Regions from separate parts of the Paenibacillus sp. FSL R7-0189 genome, predicted to be linked through region 2. Evidence: riboswitches for the same ligand, from Rfam matches in the RefSeq annotation. Region 2 holds a riboswitch; each other region holds the start of a gene.
What was found. A riboswitch is a leader RNA that binds a small molecule or an ion and turns the genes downstream of it on or off. The one in region 2 is predicted to bind cyclic di-GMP.

Region 1 (5,760 bases), 2.7 Mb from region 2:
CGGTTATCGATTTTGCCTATCCAGTAAGTATCCTCGGCGATTTTTTTGAATTGTGTACTCATTTCTTTAGCCTCCAATGTTTGATTGATAATGTTTATCAACAACCTTATTTTATTATGGTTGCCAAACAAAAAAGAGGATTTGAATCAAATTATAAAAGTTTGAAAAAAATGAATACCTTAAATTTAGACGATCTAAATAAAGTGATTATGCGTTGGGTCACATTTTAAATAAAAAGCCACAAAAATGTTTGCCTTAAAGAAAGAATAACCCATAACAACTTTATGCCATATCCTAATGAAAATAATAAAAAGGTGGATATCCATGACTGAAATACAAATAGCTGCTGTGGGAGATCTAATGGTCAAACGTTATATTATTTCGGATGCTAAACAGCCTGACGGAACCTATTCGTTCAGCCCCCTGTTTGCAAAAGTAGCTCCTTATCTAAAACAGGCTGATTTGACAATTGGCAATCTCGAAACCACCTTTGCTGGAAGTGGCCCCGAATGCCGGAAAAGCCCACGTTCAGGCGGTCCGATATTCAAATGTCCAGACGAACTGGCCCCTGCACTTAAGCAAGCCGGATTCGACGTATTAGTAACGGCCAACAATCATTGCATGGATTATGGTGCCCCGGGTCTGGTTCGGACGTTACGAGTTCTAGACCGTAATGGAATCGACCACACGGGAACAGCTAAATCATTAGAAGAATCCAAGAGAACTCTTATTAAAAACGTCAAAGGAATTACGATCGGCATCCTCTCCTACACAGCAGGAACCAACCGAATTCCTGTACCAGTGAGTAAGCCATGGCTGGTTAACCGGATATCTACGCCCAAAATCATTCGGGAGATTCGAGATTTAAAAAAGAAAGTCGATCTAGTCTTGCTTTATCTGCATTTCGGAAGCGAATACCGTTACACTCCAAACAAGAGGCAAAAAGAGCTGGTCAATCTCTTCTTTAAAAATGGCGCCGACATCATACTGGGGTCTCACCCACATGTTCTACAACCGTTAGCGCTTCGTGGAAAAAAACAATTCGTTATTTACTCATTGGGGAATTTTGTTTCGACTAAACTAATGAATATTCCTTATACACAAAGCGGTATCATTCTTACGCTTAAAATAAAGAAGGATGAAAAAGGACACACGAGTATAACTAACGTAGGTTACATCCCGACTTGTGTAGATCGAAGAATAAAAAGTGGCAGGAAAATTACAGAGATCATCCCCATCCGCGACGCATTAAAGAAAAGCGACACCGACATAAAAACAGAACGGCGAAATCTCATGAATCGAATGTTGAAACATACGACAACAATCTTAAAGAGGGAATAGAGTCGTTACAGAAAAATAACGTTCCGCGGAATTACCGCGGAACGTTATAGATTTAGCGCTCAAAACTGTGTTTGGGTTTAGCGTAAACGATCAGGCATCATTAATTTAAGGAATTCTAGAATACCATTCTCTACTACGAGTTCTTCTCTATCTTGATCAGCAAGTACTCTTCTGATGATATCTTCATTACCCTCCAGCACTTTACTTGTCCAATGAGGATCAATGATAAGAGAACGTCCTACTGCTACTAATTCAGCATTTGTCAACGTGTCCTCTGCGTCCTGTTTGGTACGGATATCTCCGACCCCAATTAAAGGTACACGGCCATTGATTTTCTCATGTACATATTGCAGGATTGATTTTTCTTTAAAATCTTCTGATGCAGATACTTTCTTAAAATCCCCTAATGAAATATGCAGATAATCTAGCTTTTTATCAGCTAATTTATCAATGAGATAAAAGGTATCGGTGATTTTAATTCCAGGCTCTTCATATTCTTCTGGAGAAAAACGATAACCGACAATAAAATCCTTAACCTTTGAATTGTCAACGACAGCAATAACCGCATCCACTAATTGGTTAATGAAATTAAATCTTTTCTCTAAGCTTCCGCCCCATTGATCATCACGACGGTTGGAGTGTGGAGAGAAGAACTGTTGGACTAAATATGTGTTTGCTCCATGAATTTCTACCCCGTCAAATCCAGCTTGAATAGCTCGTTGAGTCGCTTTTTTAAAATCCTCAATTACACCGAAAATTTCATCTTCTGTTAATGCTCTTGGAATTTCTGCATTCGGACGTTCGGCAGCAATGGCGCTGGAGGAAACTGGTTGTACGCCACGTAGTATTTTTGAATCTGTCATTCTTCCTGCATGGAATAGTTGTAAAATAGCTTTTGTTCCATTTCGTTTAATAGTAGATGCTAATCGGCTAAGGCTAGGAATAAATTGATCGGAGGAAACACTAAGTTCACCTTCCCATCCTTTTCCACCCTCTTGTACATTTGCTGCCGCAGTGATGACCGCACCTACTTCGCCCGTTCTTAGTGAATAGTATTTCAATTCATCTTGTGTTACTACACCGTCATAAAAGCTCATTCGCGTGGTCATTGGAGCCATAACCACTCGATTTTTTAATGTCAGTCCTCTGCGAAAAGTTAATGTTGTGTCTAGTGCTATCATCTTTTTCCCAACTTTCATTAAATTATATTTAAACAAAATATTATATACATGCGCATACATATAAATTACAGCAATGATTTATTCTTGTCAACTAATAAACAACTGCTGTTGAATACAGCAAAAAGCACTGTTCAGCGGAACAGCGCTTTTTGCTCGATATGAATCGTCCTTATTTTTCTAGTTCGGCCGGTTTTACAATGGCTGTACCTTTATTATTCTTGGAGTATTTAGCTTCAATTTTCGTGGTGTATGTATCTTTTGCTCCATCACTTACCAGCACATAACTCAGATCGACTGTCAGCTTTTCCGTTTGCCAGGTCTTAGTATTGACGAATAATTTCCACGTTACGCTTTTGGGTTGAACTGTCTCACCATCCCAGAGGTTCTCCTGGTCATAGAGTTTGATTATCCCCTTAGCTGCTGTCGGATCGGTTACAGTGAATTGTAAGACCGTTTGTGCGCCAGCAGTGCTGACTTTCATGGATTTTTTATAACTTTTTACCGAATCAAGCATGGAAACAGGATCGTATTGGCCTTTAGAGTAAAAGGCATCCCATTCCGTTTTCTCCAGTCCAAGCCAATACTGTGCATCAGGATCGATCGGCTCCCCGTCATCGTCGTAACCTGAAGAATCGTCTTCAGATTCATCGATAAGCTCACTTCCGTCTACAAGATAGTAAAACTCCTTATCGTTGGCATACAAGCTGTAAGATGTTTCTAAAAGACTGCTAGCGACAGTACCTGCTGCGGCAAAATTCGGCAGACGGCTGATATCCAGCTTCAGAGTGTTGGTGTTGCTGATACGCACCCCGCCGCTTTGAATATCCTGTTTTTTGGTCACATCCAGATGGAAATTCTTTATTGCTTTGGAGGCTGCCGTTACTTTGCTGATCATCTGATCCGCGGTTACTGCTGTTGAGGTAGCTGCAGACACTACTCCAGGATTAGACATCCATCCGATCGTTCCGGACAGCAATAAAGCACCTACTGCCAAACTAGTACCTATTGTTTTGAAAAAACTGTTCATGTACTTCCCCTTTCGGCCCCTTGCGATAATGTAACGCCGTATAGGTCGAAATAATAAAAGAGCTCAAAATAGACTACATATTCTTAGAGCTATCCTTTATGCTTCATAAGACATCCCTATGGCGGCCTGGCGATCATTTCCTTCTGTCGAAAGGCTTTAGACCCATGGCTTTGTGTCATCATCTTTCGATGATTTTACCTTTAACGCGGACATTCAATTAGTTTTAATTAGCTTACGGACGCATGTCCCACCGCTAATTTTATCATGGTTATAATTACCTGTAAACGACTTATCTTCCATTCGAATTCGCTATGATACTCAGAAGAAATACTAAAGTTTTGCATTTTTCCAATTCTTCCAAGTTTTCCAGATATCTGAGGTTCAGCTGAGTTATACTATCAATCCGTTTCGGTATATCACTATGCTATGATAAGTATGTTTTTAGTTTCTCTATCCATCCAAACATTTTCTTAACATATAACTCTTATAATTATTTTAGTTTTCTTAGAAAGGATGATTTTCATGGTTAATATCCTTGTTGTCGAGGATGATATAAAGCTTAATCAAATTATCTGCACCTATCTTTGCAATAATGGATACGACGCTAAAGGGTGTTTAAACCCACGAGAAGCATATGATTTGATGTATAACAGCCTGTATGACCTTATCATCTCAGACGTTATGATGCCAGAGATTGACGGCTTTGAATTTGCGGAAACGGTTAGGGCTATTAACAAAACGATCCCCCTTCTTTTTGTTACCGCTCGTGATGATATTTCCTCAAAACAAAAAGGGTTTCGCGCTGGAATTGATGATTACATGGTCAAACCGGTCAATATGGACGAACTGGTAATGCGTGTGGGCGCTTTACTTCGACGTGCAAATATTGCCCACGAAAAAAAACTGAGGGTAGGAAGTCTTATGATGGACGCGGATGATATGACAGCAACGGTAAACGATGAGGAAATCCCTGTGACGGTACGGGAATTCAACATACTCTACAAAATGCTTTCCTACCCCAAACATACCTTTTCCCGTGCCCAGCTAATGGACGAGTTCTGGGGCATTGGCAGCGAAACCAGCCTGCGTGCCGTAGATGTATACATCGTCAAACTTCGCGACAAGTTCTCTTGTTGTGTGGACTTCAAGATCATGACAGTGCATGGGCTCGGCTACAAGGCAGTGCTGCAATGAGTAAGAGGCAGGAGCAGCATGCCCGGTTCAAGTCCAAGCGTTTTTCATGGAAAGAGTTTTTGTGGACCTTTATTGTGCTGTCCACGCTAACAGCAGGTCAAGCACTTATATACGACGCCTACATTTCAGTAGAACGCGTTCCAACTCAATACATCTTTGGAATCACTGGATATTGGATCATTGTTGCCTTCATTTTTTGCCTTGTCACCGCACGGCAAAAGTACATCGCCTTTGATAAACCCATGCGTAAACTCAGCGAGGCGGCAAACCAGGTAGCAGAGGGAGATTTTTCAGTCTATCTTGAGCCGCTTCACAGAGCGGATAAAAAGGATTATGTAGACGTGATGTTCGAGGATTTTAATAAGATGGTTGAAGAACTGGGCAGTATTGAAACCCTCAAAAATGATTTTATATCGAATGTATCCCATGAGATTAAAACACCATTATCCGTCATTCATAGTTACGCAATGGCATTGCAAACTGTTGATTTGTCGCCAAAACTTCGAACGGAATATACTGAAACTATCATTTCGGCCTCCCAAAAATTAACGACACTGGTGATCAATATTCTGAAGCTAAACAAATTGGACAATCAGGAGATTAATCACGTTGCAGAGCCCTATGATCTGTGCAGGCAGCTATGCGACTGCGCCCTTACTTTTGAAAATTATTGGGAAGAAAAGAACATCGAATTTGTGGCGGATATAGAGGACCGTGCTATCATTCATGCCGACGAAAGCATGCTAGAGATCGTATGGCTTAATCTCCTCTCCAATGCTTTGAAATTCACACCCCCTGGCGGTAGCATCACCTTATCGCAGACTTCAGATGAAGATACAATTACGGTTATGGTATCAGATACTGGCTGCGGAATGGACGAGGAGACGATGAAACATATTTTCGATAAATTCTATCAAGGCGATACTTCTCACTCCGGGGAGGGTAACGGCCTTGGTCTTGCTCTTTCACTGCGTGTTATTGAACTAGTCGGTGGAACCATATCTGTTAAGAGTGAGC
Region 2 (5,760 bases):
AGGGATATTTCTATCAACCCCTACATATGTTTCAAAATATTCATAGTTTGTACCCGCCAGATTATACACGATTTCAGAGCTGGCATGGGTTCCTAAGCCCTTAGCGAACTCTTTGACCTCGCCATTTACCAGCAGCTTAATCGGATTGTTAGAGCTAGCCTTATCTTTTCGAACCACATTATAATCCGTTTTTGCCGATTGCCAATCTACATCACTCAGGTATTTACTAGCGCTGTATACAACAATCTTTCTGGCCTGCACAGCGGAGTTCCCATCTGAGTCTGTGACTGAAAACTCGACGTTGTAAGTCCCTGTTTTGCTTGATGTGAACCCATTTGGGTTTACATCAACGGCTCCAATTAAGTTACCATCTTCCGTATCAAAAGCCGTAACATCGCTCAACACATCAAATTCGCTGTTCAGCTTAACGAAGGTTGTCTCTTCCGGCACTGTAATGATAGGTTTGCTTGAATTATTCGAGAACTTCGCATCGGCCCATACCGTATGGTCTGAAGCATTGCCATCCTTAGCATCTGTTGTAACCAGCTTCACCTCTCTTGCGCCAGTCACAGGGATTTTCACAAATTGATGTTCTGTTCCTGCCCGGAAAACATCACTCTCAAATTTCTGTTCTCCATCCACATACACTGCAAAAGTAGCCGAGGAAGGTTTCCCTTTCATGGCTTGATCGATCCCAATGTAGCTTTCAAAGAAGTCGTAACCCTTACCTTCAATATCGTAAACTACCTCAGAGTTGGCATGAACACCAATCCCTTTCGCGTATGTCGCAGCCAATCCTTGGCGAACAAGGGTTATGATTCCCCCGGAAACGGCTTTATCTTTCTTTAATTCACCCCAGCCTACAACGACTGACTTGGCATTGAGATCGGAAATATAGGCGTAGTCGCTCGTTACCGTAACCTGTGTGGTTTTCGTTTCCGTAACCCCTTCGCTTTTCACTTCATATACAATTTCGTAGTTGCCTTTTTGCGTTACATCAACGTTATTGGCTTTCAGAGAGACATCTGCAGTAATATCGTTTCCTAGATAGTTAGCCGCTTTTACATAGCTCATCGGATCAAAGGTTTGATTAAGCTTTAAAGTGAGCTGATCTTCAACAGACAAGGCTGGCTTAAAGGCTTTAACCTGTACGGGCTTCAGTGGGTTCAGCTTTTTATCATAACCGACGATCTTGTACGTATAGTTGATACTCGCATCTACATTCTGATCCACAAATTGGTCAGTCCCTGTAAAACCAACTAACACATTATTTCTATACACTTCATATCCTAAGAAATCTTGCTTAAGCTCTTTATCTATACTGAAACTTAACGTGTTCGTTCTAGCCGTGGTGTTAGGTGTGATATTAACCTTAATGGCCAGATTTTTATCCGCTATTCCAGTTCCCTCATAATTAATCACCGAGTTATTTAAATACCATAACTTTTGCGGTGCCGGATACTTGGCTACTTTCGCTTTTGTCTCAGGATTCACAGTGAAGCCATGTCTGGCAAAATAGCTGCTTAAATCTAATCCCAGTACTTCGGAGGAGAACTCCACCAAATACTGCTGCTTGGAATTGTCACCGTTGGGAAGGGTGACCTTCCGCTCCCGATATAGCTTGGTCAGCTCTGTCCAGTATCCCGGATGTGCCAGCTCCAGCTGCCAATAGGCTCCGAGTTGTGCAAATAAGCCCTGCTGATTCATAACCACTTTATTTTCTTCGAGGACATATTTATAGATATCTGATTCATACGGTATACGATTATCTATCGAATTCGCCGCGACAGACATAAACATAGACACCATATTATTAGTTACTTCGCCATATTCCCGTTCACCCATAGCCAAGCGATGCCCAATTTCGTGATTCAGTCCCCAGCCCGGATAAGCTTTGTTAAAATCACCTAACATGGTTCCTACTGTTCCAAGTTGGATCCCTGTATGATCTCCCGCTGCATACATCGCACCATAAGGCTGCATCAATCGAATATTCTCACGAATTAGCTTGGCATCATGAATCTCACTACTGCCATCCAAGCCATAGAAGGTAAAAATGCTTTTCATCCAGGTGTCATACCCAGTTACGGTATCCAGCGGGTTATTTCCTTGCGTAATAAATTTGTTGTACGCTTCAGTCGCAGTTCCTGTAAAAATAACATGATCGCTGGCCATTTCTACCACATCGATAAGTTTGCGATCTTGAACATTTGGATGAGCCGCTTTATCTTCGTCTAATCTTTGTTTGTATGTGGTTAAGAAGGTTCTGAATTGTTCTGGATCCGTGGTCTTGGTCATAAAAGGAATCTTTTCTAAACCTTCGAAGCGGATCAGTGGCGCCTTCCCTTGCTCCTCAGCTGTATAGGGATTTACGATATAAACGGTTCCGCCCTTAGTTACATCATGAGCATAAGCACTAGTCGTTGCAATTTCAGGTACAGTTATAGTGTTCTTGCCCGCACGCAATTGTACGCCCCTAGCCCAACTATTCCAAGCTCCCTCTTGTTGAGAAAAGATCAAAGAAGGCAACTTATCACCCGAAGCAGCATCCACATAAACATTGATGGTCTCGCCAGGCATTGCCGCAAGTCCTGTAGGCTGGTTGTTCGTGCCGAAGCCTATTCTCAGGTTTTGCTGAGCATGTTTTTTCATATCTCCACGCTGCTCCGCCTCTATGATGGTACCTTCGATTTGAACCTCGCCATTAACCAGCTTCTTAGCTAGTTCCAATGAATCTTTAAGGATTGGATAGAGCGGATGTACTTTTGTCGCTTCCTCCAATTCATTGATTTTTGCAACGTTATTATAAGCAGACACAACCGCACTCATCGTTCCATCTGTGAAAATACCATTTACAGCTTCGCTTACTTTATCTTCTGTATAAAATCTAAATTCAGCCGCAAAAGGTCTGTTAATATTAGCTTTTGTGAACTTAAATTTTAATCTTTTAAACTTCGTCGGTTCGAATTTAAATTCCAGAAAATCATTGGTACTAATCGCGGTTCCGCTAGATACAAGTTGGAAGGTCTCTCCTTTACTCGTCTCTGATGCATAGATTTCAAAAGCCTCTGGGAATCCTTTGCGGTTATCTCTAGCCAAAAAAGCCACTCTGTCCAGCACTTCCGCTTGCGCTAGTTCAAACACGACTTCATTCGTGAAGCTTGCATCATTGTTTTTGTTCGTTTCCCAATGCGTAGTGGGCTGGTCATCCAGCATATATTCAGGCTTCGTACCTGGGTAGCTTCCACCGTTCACCGTTACTTTTGATACGTTTGCATTTGGCATTCTATAAGCTTGGCTATAGGCATTTTCATAGGCTGTACCATACCCTTTTAGCTTCGAAACCTTGGCTGCCGTTGCATCTACCTGATGGTTCTCCAAAAGGATCTTTGCATTCTCTATCTCTTCTTTAAACTGCGTATACAGTGGATGTGCCTGCACTTCATTCTCTAAAGCTGTTAATTTCTCTGTCGTATTAAAGGCAGCACTAACTTGGCTCAAGGTATCATCTGTAAATAAATTTTTCATTTTAGCAGAGACACTATCCTCTTTATAAAAAGAAAACTCAGCCGCACTCGCCCAATCTTGGTTGGCTTTTTTGAAGACAAATTTAAATCTCTTAAAAGCCGTAGGTGCGAACTGAATCTCCACTACATCACCGGTTGAGCCTTTATATTCTCCAGAAGACACGAGTGTGAAATCGCCTGCATCTGTAGTGGAGCCATAGATATCAAATTCTTGAGCAAAACCTTTACCTTTAGCACCAGATTGCCTAGCGGCGTAGACCATTCTATTTAATTCAGTGGACTCATTGAAAACAAACACAACCTCATTCGTAAACGTTGAACTATTCGGTTTGCCAGTCTCCCAATGCGTGCTCATATCCCCATCCATAGCCTTAGCTATAGGTGAGCCTGAGTAGTTGCCACCGTTATTTGTGATGGTTTTAATATTTGCTGGATTCATTCTAAAAACCTCATTATAGGCATTTAGAACATCCTTGCCGTACAGCTCAAACGGAATAACCGAAGCGTTGCTTAATAAGTTGACCTTACTTTGCGCGACTGTTTTTGTTACATTTACCTTGCTTGCCTCACTTGCTAAAGCATAACCTGCCTCACTCGAAAAACTGGCCAACATGGCCGCCGATGTAGCGATCGCAATCATTTTCTTCATCTCTTCTTACCCCCAGATGTCATATGAATCTCTCCAGTGCCCAAAAATGGGCACAAAAAAAACTACCCCAAAAGAGTAGCTTGATTGCGTATAAAGTCGCCTAAAAATTAAGACTTAATTTTTATTAAACCTTAACAAGCATAAACGCCTTCGGCGTCCTTATAAGGACGGTAAGCGTTTAAGCGAGAAATATAAGATATTAAGTATAGGTGTATAACTTATACTTTCTTATATTTTAACAAAAAGCGTTACACACTCTTTGGCAGCTGGCTGACAATAGTTATGATAACCTTAGTCCCTATAGCTTTGCGTCCCTACATTTCCATAGGTTTGCCTATGAAGTTTCGAATACATTCAAAGAGTAACATAAGCCTAGATCTGATCGCATGATTAATTGGTATGAAATGAGTATAGGTAATTGCAATTAGTTTTTCTCATGTGATAGATATTATTTATCGACTATCCCGGAAGAGAATGGGATCCTTTAGGACTGGAGGTCTAATTAACTCCCCGATCCGAACAAACGCCGGAACCAATTCCACACATCGCCCGTGATGGGAATTAATCCGAAACCATGTTCGCCAACTGCGATTACACCATATGCCCATTGTCCGATAGCTATGGCACCCCCAGCGATCCTGCCTATCGCTATCGCACCAAACGCCGTATCCCCTATGGCGATGGCCCCCAACGCTTTTTCCGCGATTGCGATCGCTCCTACAGCCACTCCTGCAATCGCAATCGCTCCCACTGCGAAGCCAAGCCAGCTAAGTGCTATTGCTCCAATCGCTAACCACATTCCCAGTGATATTGCTCCTAAGGAAAGTACGCCCACGCTTATCGCACCTATGGAAATCAATCCGACAGCTACATCTCCAATAGCGATTAAACCAACAGCTGTCTTTACACGGGGTTTACTTCCATGACCATACTTTTGACCTGAGTATCGCCCTAAATTACTACGAATACTGATGACCGGAAATGAGGGAGAAGGCCATTGATAATCAATTTCTCGTCCATCAAAGCCCCTAGAATCCGCCCAGCGCGTTACAAATTGATGCCATTTCATATCCATCCCGTCCCCCTTTTCAAATTACCTAAATTATACAACCCCGGGGGTTGGCTGTACTCAGACTCTGACCTGAAATTCATCTCATCCTCTGGACCGATATATACTCATTAGGATTACTGTTTGGGAATAGGATCAGGCTTTCCAAATAAATATCCCTGAAACAACTGATAACCACTCTGCTTAAGCCATTCAAAGTCCTCTCTAAACTCCACACCTTCTGCTAAAGGAACAGATTGGATTTCTAAAGCCTTTTCTAAAAATTGTTTAGCTATTTTCTGTTTGTTCGGATCACTGGACACGCCTTGAACATATTTCATATCTAACTTCATGTAATGAGGTTTAAGCTCCAATAACATCTCGATTGTGCTGAAGCCTTCCCCAACATCATCTAAAGCGTATTCAAATCCCCGGTCCTTGTAATATGTCAAAATAGCTTTCAAATGAGCGAGATCATCCACTTTCTCCGTTTCAACAACTTCAAAGACAAAAAGAGAGGGATCGACACCTAATTG
Region 3 (5,760 bases), 2.1 Mb from region 2:
CTCCAATGCAATTCCTCTACCAGCACCTCTGCTGCCTCCGGTGACCAATGCTACTTTTCCTTTTAAAGTCATGTTCTCAATCCTTTCTACATTTGTTTTTCTCTAAATGTTCTATATTTAATCCTTACCTTATATAAGTATAATTCTTTAATATGACATCAACTGACATATATAATATAATAATTAATTAAGAACTGACTAACATTTATAAGGAGGAGGAATGTTCCCTTAATGAGAGCCGATCGTTTGTTATCCATCTTACTTTTGCTGCAAAATCGTGGAAAGATGACGTCCCGTGAGCTAGCCCAGACCTTAGAAGTGTCTGAACGAACTGTGTTTAGAGATATGGAAGCCTTATGTACAGCAGGAATACCGATTCTTGCCGAACGGGGACGCGAAGGGGGCTGGATGCTCACGGAAGGATACCGAACCTCGTTAACGGGTATGAAGCCCTCAGAGATTGCTACTCTGCTGCTGTCCGCAGACTCCTCGATTTTAAAAGATCTGGGTATACAAAACGACTTTTCTTCTGCCGTACTCAAGCTGGAGGCTGCTTCGCCATCTAGGACGAATAATCCAGCCAGTTACCTAAGCCAGCGCATCCATATTGATGGTGCCAGCTGGCACCCTTCCGACGAGACCTATCCGTTCCTATCTATCCTGCAGGAAGCTGTTTGGGAAGATCGTAAAGTAAAGATCACTTACCCACGGAATGACGAGACGAAGGAACGTTTTATTGAACCTCTTGGGTTAGTCGCAAAACGTGGAGTTTGGTATGTAGTGGCACGAACCGAGGGTGAAATGCGGACTTTTCGCGTGTCAAGATTAATACAAGCTGAAGCAACTAATGAATCATTTGTCAGACCTGAGACTTTTGATTTAAAAAGCTACTGGGAACAGTCGACTTTAGCTTTTAAAGCAGCTCTGCCAAAATATGTAGTGAAATTAAAGGTGAATGAGTCTATTCTTAAAGAATTACAACGTGAAAGATATGTAACTATAACTTTAGTAGAACCCTCTGCTAATACTGGGTGGATGAACGTAGAGGCCGAGTTTAATACTATAGAATCTGCCTGTCGTATCGTACTCTCTTTTTCTCCTTCAGTTATTGTTTTAGCTCCTACCGAACTAGTAGGGATGGTAAAGTCTGCTATTAAAACAATTTCCACAATATATGAGGAATTTTGACATGAATTCTAAATATCTACTACTTAAAGAAGATTTATGACACTTCTCTATAGACCAATGACCTATAAATCCCCTATAATAACACCATTACATAAAATTTAATAAGGGGGACATTTTACCAATGAGCTGGATGCACAAACTTCCGTTAAAACAAAGAATTGTTGCCGGATGTTACCTCGTTGCCGCACTGTTTGCTATTCCTGTCTTAGTTACGTTAATGATTCTAGGTCAATTTCTCGTAGGAATTATACTAGTAGTTGTTCTTGCAGGTCTGACTTTACCTGTTGCTCGCTTCGTGGAGAGAACGCTTACATCATCTTTTGATGATATTGCTAATGTATCTCACAGTATTTCGAAGGGGGATTTCACTAGCAGAGCGGACGAAAATGGTTCAATGGGTGACGTAAGCCGCTCCTTTAACACAATGATTGATAAGCTCAAGAAGATTCTGACCGATGCATCGCAGATCACCCGTCAAGTAATGGATGCAAGCCGCGGAATCGAAGATAAGAACCAGAACCTGAAAATTGTTATGGCACAAGTAGCCTCTTCTTCTACCGAGCTCGCTCTTGGTGCAAATGAAATATCTACGGATATCGCTGATATGACAGAATCCATTAAAGACATTGAGACCAAAGTATCCAATTATACGAACTCCACCAAAGAAATGAACAGACGTTCAATACATACCTTAGAACTTGTTGAGCAAGGGCGCCAATCCGTAGATACACAGGCTGAAGGCATGCGTAAAAACATAGAGGCTACACAAAAAGTGGCTGATACTATTGAAGCTCTCTCACAAAATGCCCGCGGGATTACGATGATCACCAAGACCATCACAGAGATCGCTGAGCAGACCAACCTGCTGTCACTCAATGCCTCCATCGAAGCTGCTCGTGCCGGAGAGCATGGTCGGGGTTTTGCCGTTGTCGCTCAAGAGGTTCGCAAGCTTGCTGAGGAATCTACGGCTTCCACAAAAGAAGTATTCGGTTTGGTCCGCAGCATTGAGTCAGATATTAAACAAGCCATCGATAATATCGCCATCAATGAAGAGGTTGTGCAGGTTCAGAATGAAATGATCACTCAATCTGCCCATATTTTCGCACAAATTGTACAAAGCGTGCAGTACATTACCGAGCAAATCTCTTCATTCTCTGCGGAGAGTGATCTTATGCTAGAAAGTGCCTTGAAAATTTCCAGTGCAATTGAGAATATCTCAGCAATCACCGAAGAAACCGCTGCAGGCACTGAAGAGGTATCGGCGGCTATGAATGAACAGATTAATGCCCTGCAGTCTGTTGCAGAAGAAACGGAAAAAATGACCCAGGCCGTATTTAATCTGCAAAAAACCATTCATATCTTTAAATTCTAGTTCAAAACTATCAACTGCCACCTAAGCTGAGTCTTAGGTGGCAGTTTTTTTCGCGAGGCAAAACTTCATCTCTTGGACAAGACTTTCGTCAAATTTCGAGTTTTTTTAGCGGATTATGTTGACAAAAATTAATGAGGAATATATTGTAAAGGAAAATTATTCTTATCAACTATAAATTAATATTGGCAAAATCCTCGAAAGAGGATGACGCAAAACCATGGATCTACAGCCTCATTTTTTCGTTTGAGGCCATGATTGCCAGGTTGCAGAGGAACCAGGACGGCTGAACTATTGTTCAGTCTTAGCGGCGCCTTATGCCACCAACCTGTGCTTACTATAGAGCACAGGTTTTTACTTTTTGAGTATATTGATCTATCGTATCTATTCGGTAGATTAATAACTAATATATATCAAAAAACTTGTGAGGTGTTTCTTTTGAAGACAGTCGCAGATTACATGGCGGAAGCACTACGTAACCTAGGAGTCACCCATTCTTTTGGGATCATTGGCAAATCGATTTGTCCAATAGTTCTAAAGATGGTCGATTACGGTATTGAATTTATTCCCGGCAGACATGAAGCAAGCTCCGGATTCGAAGCAGCAGGGTATGCGCTGAAAACGGGTAACCTAGGCGTAGCATTTGGTACTTCTGGTCCTGGTGGAACTAACCTGCTCACAGCAGCAGCTCATGCGAAAGCTAACAACCTACCTGTCCTGTTTATTACCGGCCACCAATCCATTACAGAGCTTGGAATTCCTCAATGTCAGGACTCCACCTCTTTTCTGGCTGATTTAGCTGATATGTTCAGACCTGCCACCTTGTTCAGTAAATTGGTTGAACGTGGGGATCACTTTGGTACTATTTTTAATCATGCGATTTCTGTGGCCCTGGCCAAACGGGGTCCTGTTCATCTTTGTATTCCTTTTGATGTACAAACTGAAGTATTGGAAGAATGCAATATTGTAATCCCTGAAAGAGAGTCTCTAATTAGTCAAGCAAATATCGATAGAGTCATCGATGCTATTCAAGCTGCTAAGAATCCTTTGATTATTGCGGGTAAAGGAATTAACCGCTCCGGAGCACATAAAGAGCTTGTTCAACTCGCAGAAACTTTTAATATTCCTGTAGTAACATCTCCTGGTGGAAAAGGGGCTATAGTCTGGGATCACCCGCTCTATCATGGTCCTATTGGCGTTGGCGGTTCGACCCACGGGGATGATTTATTGAATAAAAGCGATCTGTTTATAGTGCTTGGATCACGTTTAAGTGATATGACCATCTGTAATCTTAAACGGGAGAATCATCCAGCAACTTTAATTCAATTTGATATTGATCCAAGCTTTGTCGGAAAAATCCTATTGTCCAAAACGATACCGGTCACTGGGGACCTGCGCGATAATTTGGTGCACTGCCTAAATCATATTGACCCAAGCACAATCACCAAACGCGAGGCTTTGGCCGATGCTGATTATTCAGAAGAGCTTCCAACCCTCAAGAATCTTTCACTGGCTTCAGTAATGAGCACTTTAAGTGATTTGATCCCTTATAATAATTCAATTTTCGTTGATGATGGAAGCCATGGATTCCACGCTGCAAAATGGTACAAGGTTAAGAAACCGGGCAGCTTTGTTTTTGATGCTTATTTTGCTTGCATGGGTAATTCGATCGGCATGGCTATTGGTGCAAAAGTTGCAGCTCCTGAAGAAACTGTCCTCTGCATTACAGGTGATGGTTGTTTCATGATGCTCGGCGCTGAGATTAACACCGCTGTCTGCAAAGATATCCCTGTCATCTTTATCGTGGTCAATAATAAGCAACTAGATATGGCTCTTAAGGGTATGGAGAAAACCACAGGTCGTATCGATGGAACTCTATATGAAGTACCAATGGACGCCGTGAAATTCGCTGAATCTCTAGGTGCTAAAGGCTACAAATGTGAGACTGCGGATGAATTCACAGCTGCAATTAAAGATGCGGTAGCTCTAAACCATGTTGCCGTTATTGAACTACTAACAGACCGTGATGAAGTCCCTCCGACTGCACACCGTACTTTGAACCTAAACTAGGAGGCTAACCATGAAGGAAAATATCAACAGTGGTCTTAACCACTTCACGAATCTATCAGGAGACTATGGCGCAAAAGCACTAGCTCCAATTAAAGACCACTTCCCTGACTTGGCTGAATTTATTATGGGGAATGCCTATGGCGATATTTTTCAACGTAATACTATAGCCCCTGACTGGAAGGAAATCGCAGTCATTTCATCTTTAATTTCAATGGGCCAATTCGAACAGCTGGGTGTTCATTATGTCATGGCCCTTCGTGTTGGAGTCACCGTAGAACAGCTAAAAGGTATTCTATTACATTTAGTACCCGTTATAGGGGCACCTAGAATCATCACAGCTTTTAATATCCTGCTTGCAACCATAGAAGAAATCCAATAATCCAACAGTTCGACAACAATATACAAAATTCGACTTTATTATTGCATACACTTGAAAAATATGCCTATAATAGAGTCGGAATATCCCAATACTTGCTGTATAGTGTCGAATTTTGACTTTTATAAAACAGCTAAGTGGATATATATATGGCTGGATATTGCAGTCGAACTGTTTTGGACAAATTCAATCTATGGGAGAGATTTAGGCATGGGAAGTTTCGTTTTGAAGACAGACACTGCAAACAAGGTTATTAACATTGAGTTGGATGGAACATTTTCTGAAGAAGATGGTCTAAAATCTATTCAAGCTTATCAACAAACTATCAATCCAATTACTCCAGCTGACTATGAACTAAAAATCGACTGCAGAAAGCTAAATGTAACTGCACCAGATGTTGTACCTCTTTTAGAAAGCTGCTTTGTAATGTTTAAGAATGATGGATTTGTAAAAGTAAATCTAACGCTTGAAAATAACCCGATCCTCAAAATGCAGCTTTCCCGTCTTGGCCGTAAAGCTGGACTCGATAACATCGAGATCATTTCTGCGGTTACAGTCTAGATCTTTTAATCTTAATATGTAGGCCACATTTTACTGCTTTTCAGGAGGCGTATTATGACCGGAATTCGTATTAAAGGCATTGATATCTATCATCCCAGCAATATAGTTGGTAACGACTTTTTCATTAAGCATTTTGACGAAAAAGGCATTGATATTCGAGGTCTATTATCCGTATTAGGTCGTATTACACGGTATA

Region 1: it holds a riboswitch for cyclic di-GMP, as region 2 does, so the genes downstream of both, MKY63_RS30655 (DUF6612 family protein) here and MKY63_RS11330 (NPCBM/NEW2 domain-containing protein) in region 2, are expected to answer to the same signal.
Region 3: it holds a riboswitch for cyclic di-GMP, as region 2 does, so the genes downstream of both, MKY63_RS20390 (thiamine pyrophosphate-binding protein) here and MKY63_RS11330 (NPCBM/NEW2 domain-containing protein) in region 2, are expected to answer to the same signal.

The regions. Positions count from the first base shown of each region.
Region 1 covers NZ_CP150223.1:6,936,460-6,942,219, forward strand. Annotated here, with positions in the region: gene MKY63_RS30640 (FprA family A-type flavoprotein) at 1-62, opposite strand, end outside; gene MKY63_RS30645 (CapA family protein) at 325-1,341, shown strand; gene MKY63_RS30650 (NADH-dependent flavin oxidoreductase) at 1,419-2,582, opposite strand; gene MKY63_RS30655 (DUF6612 family protein) at 2,692-3,549, opposite strand; cyclic di-GMP riboswitch class I at 3,667-3,758, opposite strand; gene MKY63_RS30660 (response regulator transcription factor) at 4,072-4,743, shown strand; gene MKY63_RS30665 (HAMP domain-containing sensor histidine kinase) at 4,740-5,760, shown strand, end outside.
Region 2 covers NZ_CP150223.1:2,615,910-2,621,669, reverse strand. Annotated here, with positions in the region: gene MKY63_RS11330 (NPCBM/NEW2 domain-containing protein) at 1-4,176, opposite strand, end outside; cyclic di-GMP riboswitch class I at 4,435-4,521, opposite strand; gene MKY63_RS11325 (hypothetical protein) at 4,679-5,245, opposite strand; gene MKY63_RS11320 (EAL domain-containing protein) at 5,362-5,760, opposite strand, start outside.
Region 3 covers NZ_CP150223.1:4,693,958-4,699,717, reverse strand. Annotated here, with positions in the region: gene MKY63_RS20405 (SDR family NAD(P)-dependent oxidoreductase) at 1-72, opposite strand, end outside; gene MKY63_RS20400 (YafY family protein) at 232-1,188, shown strand; gene MKY63_RS20395 (HAMP domain-containing methyl-accepting chemotaxis protein) at 1,310-2,560, shown strand; cyclic di-GMP riboswitch class I at 2,735-2,831, shown strand; gene MKY63_RS20390 (thiamine pyrophosphate-binding protein) at 2,987-4,627, shown strand; gene MKY63_RS20385 (carboxymuconolactone decarboxylase family protein) at 4,638-5,006, shown strand; gene MKY63_RS20380 (hypothetical protein) at 5,214-5,564, shown strand; gene MKY63_RS20375 (ketoacyl-ACP synthase III) at 5,619-5,760, shown strand, end outside.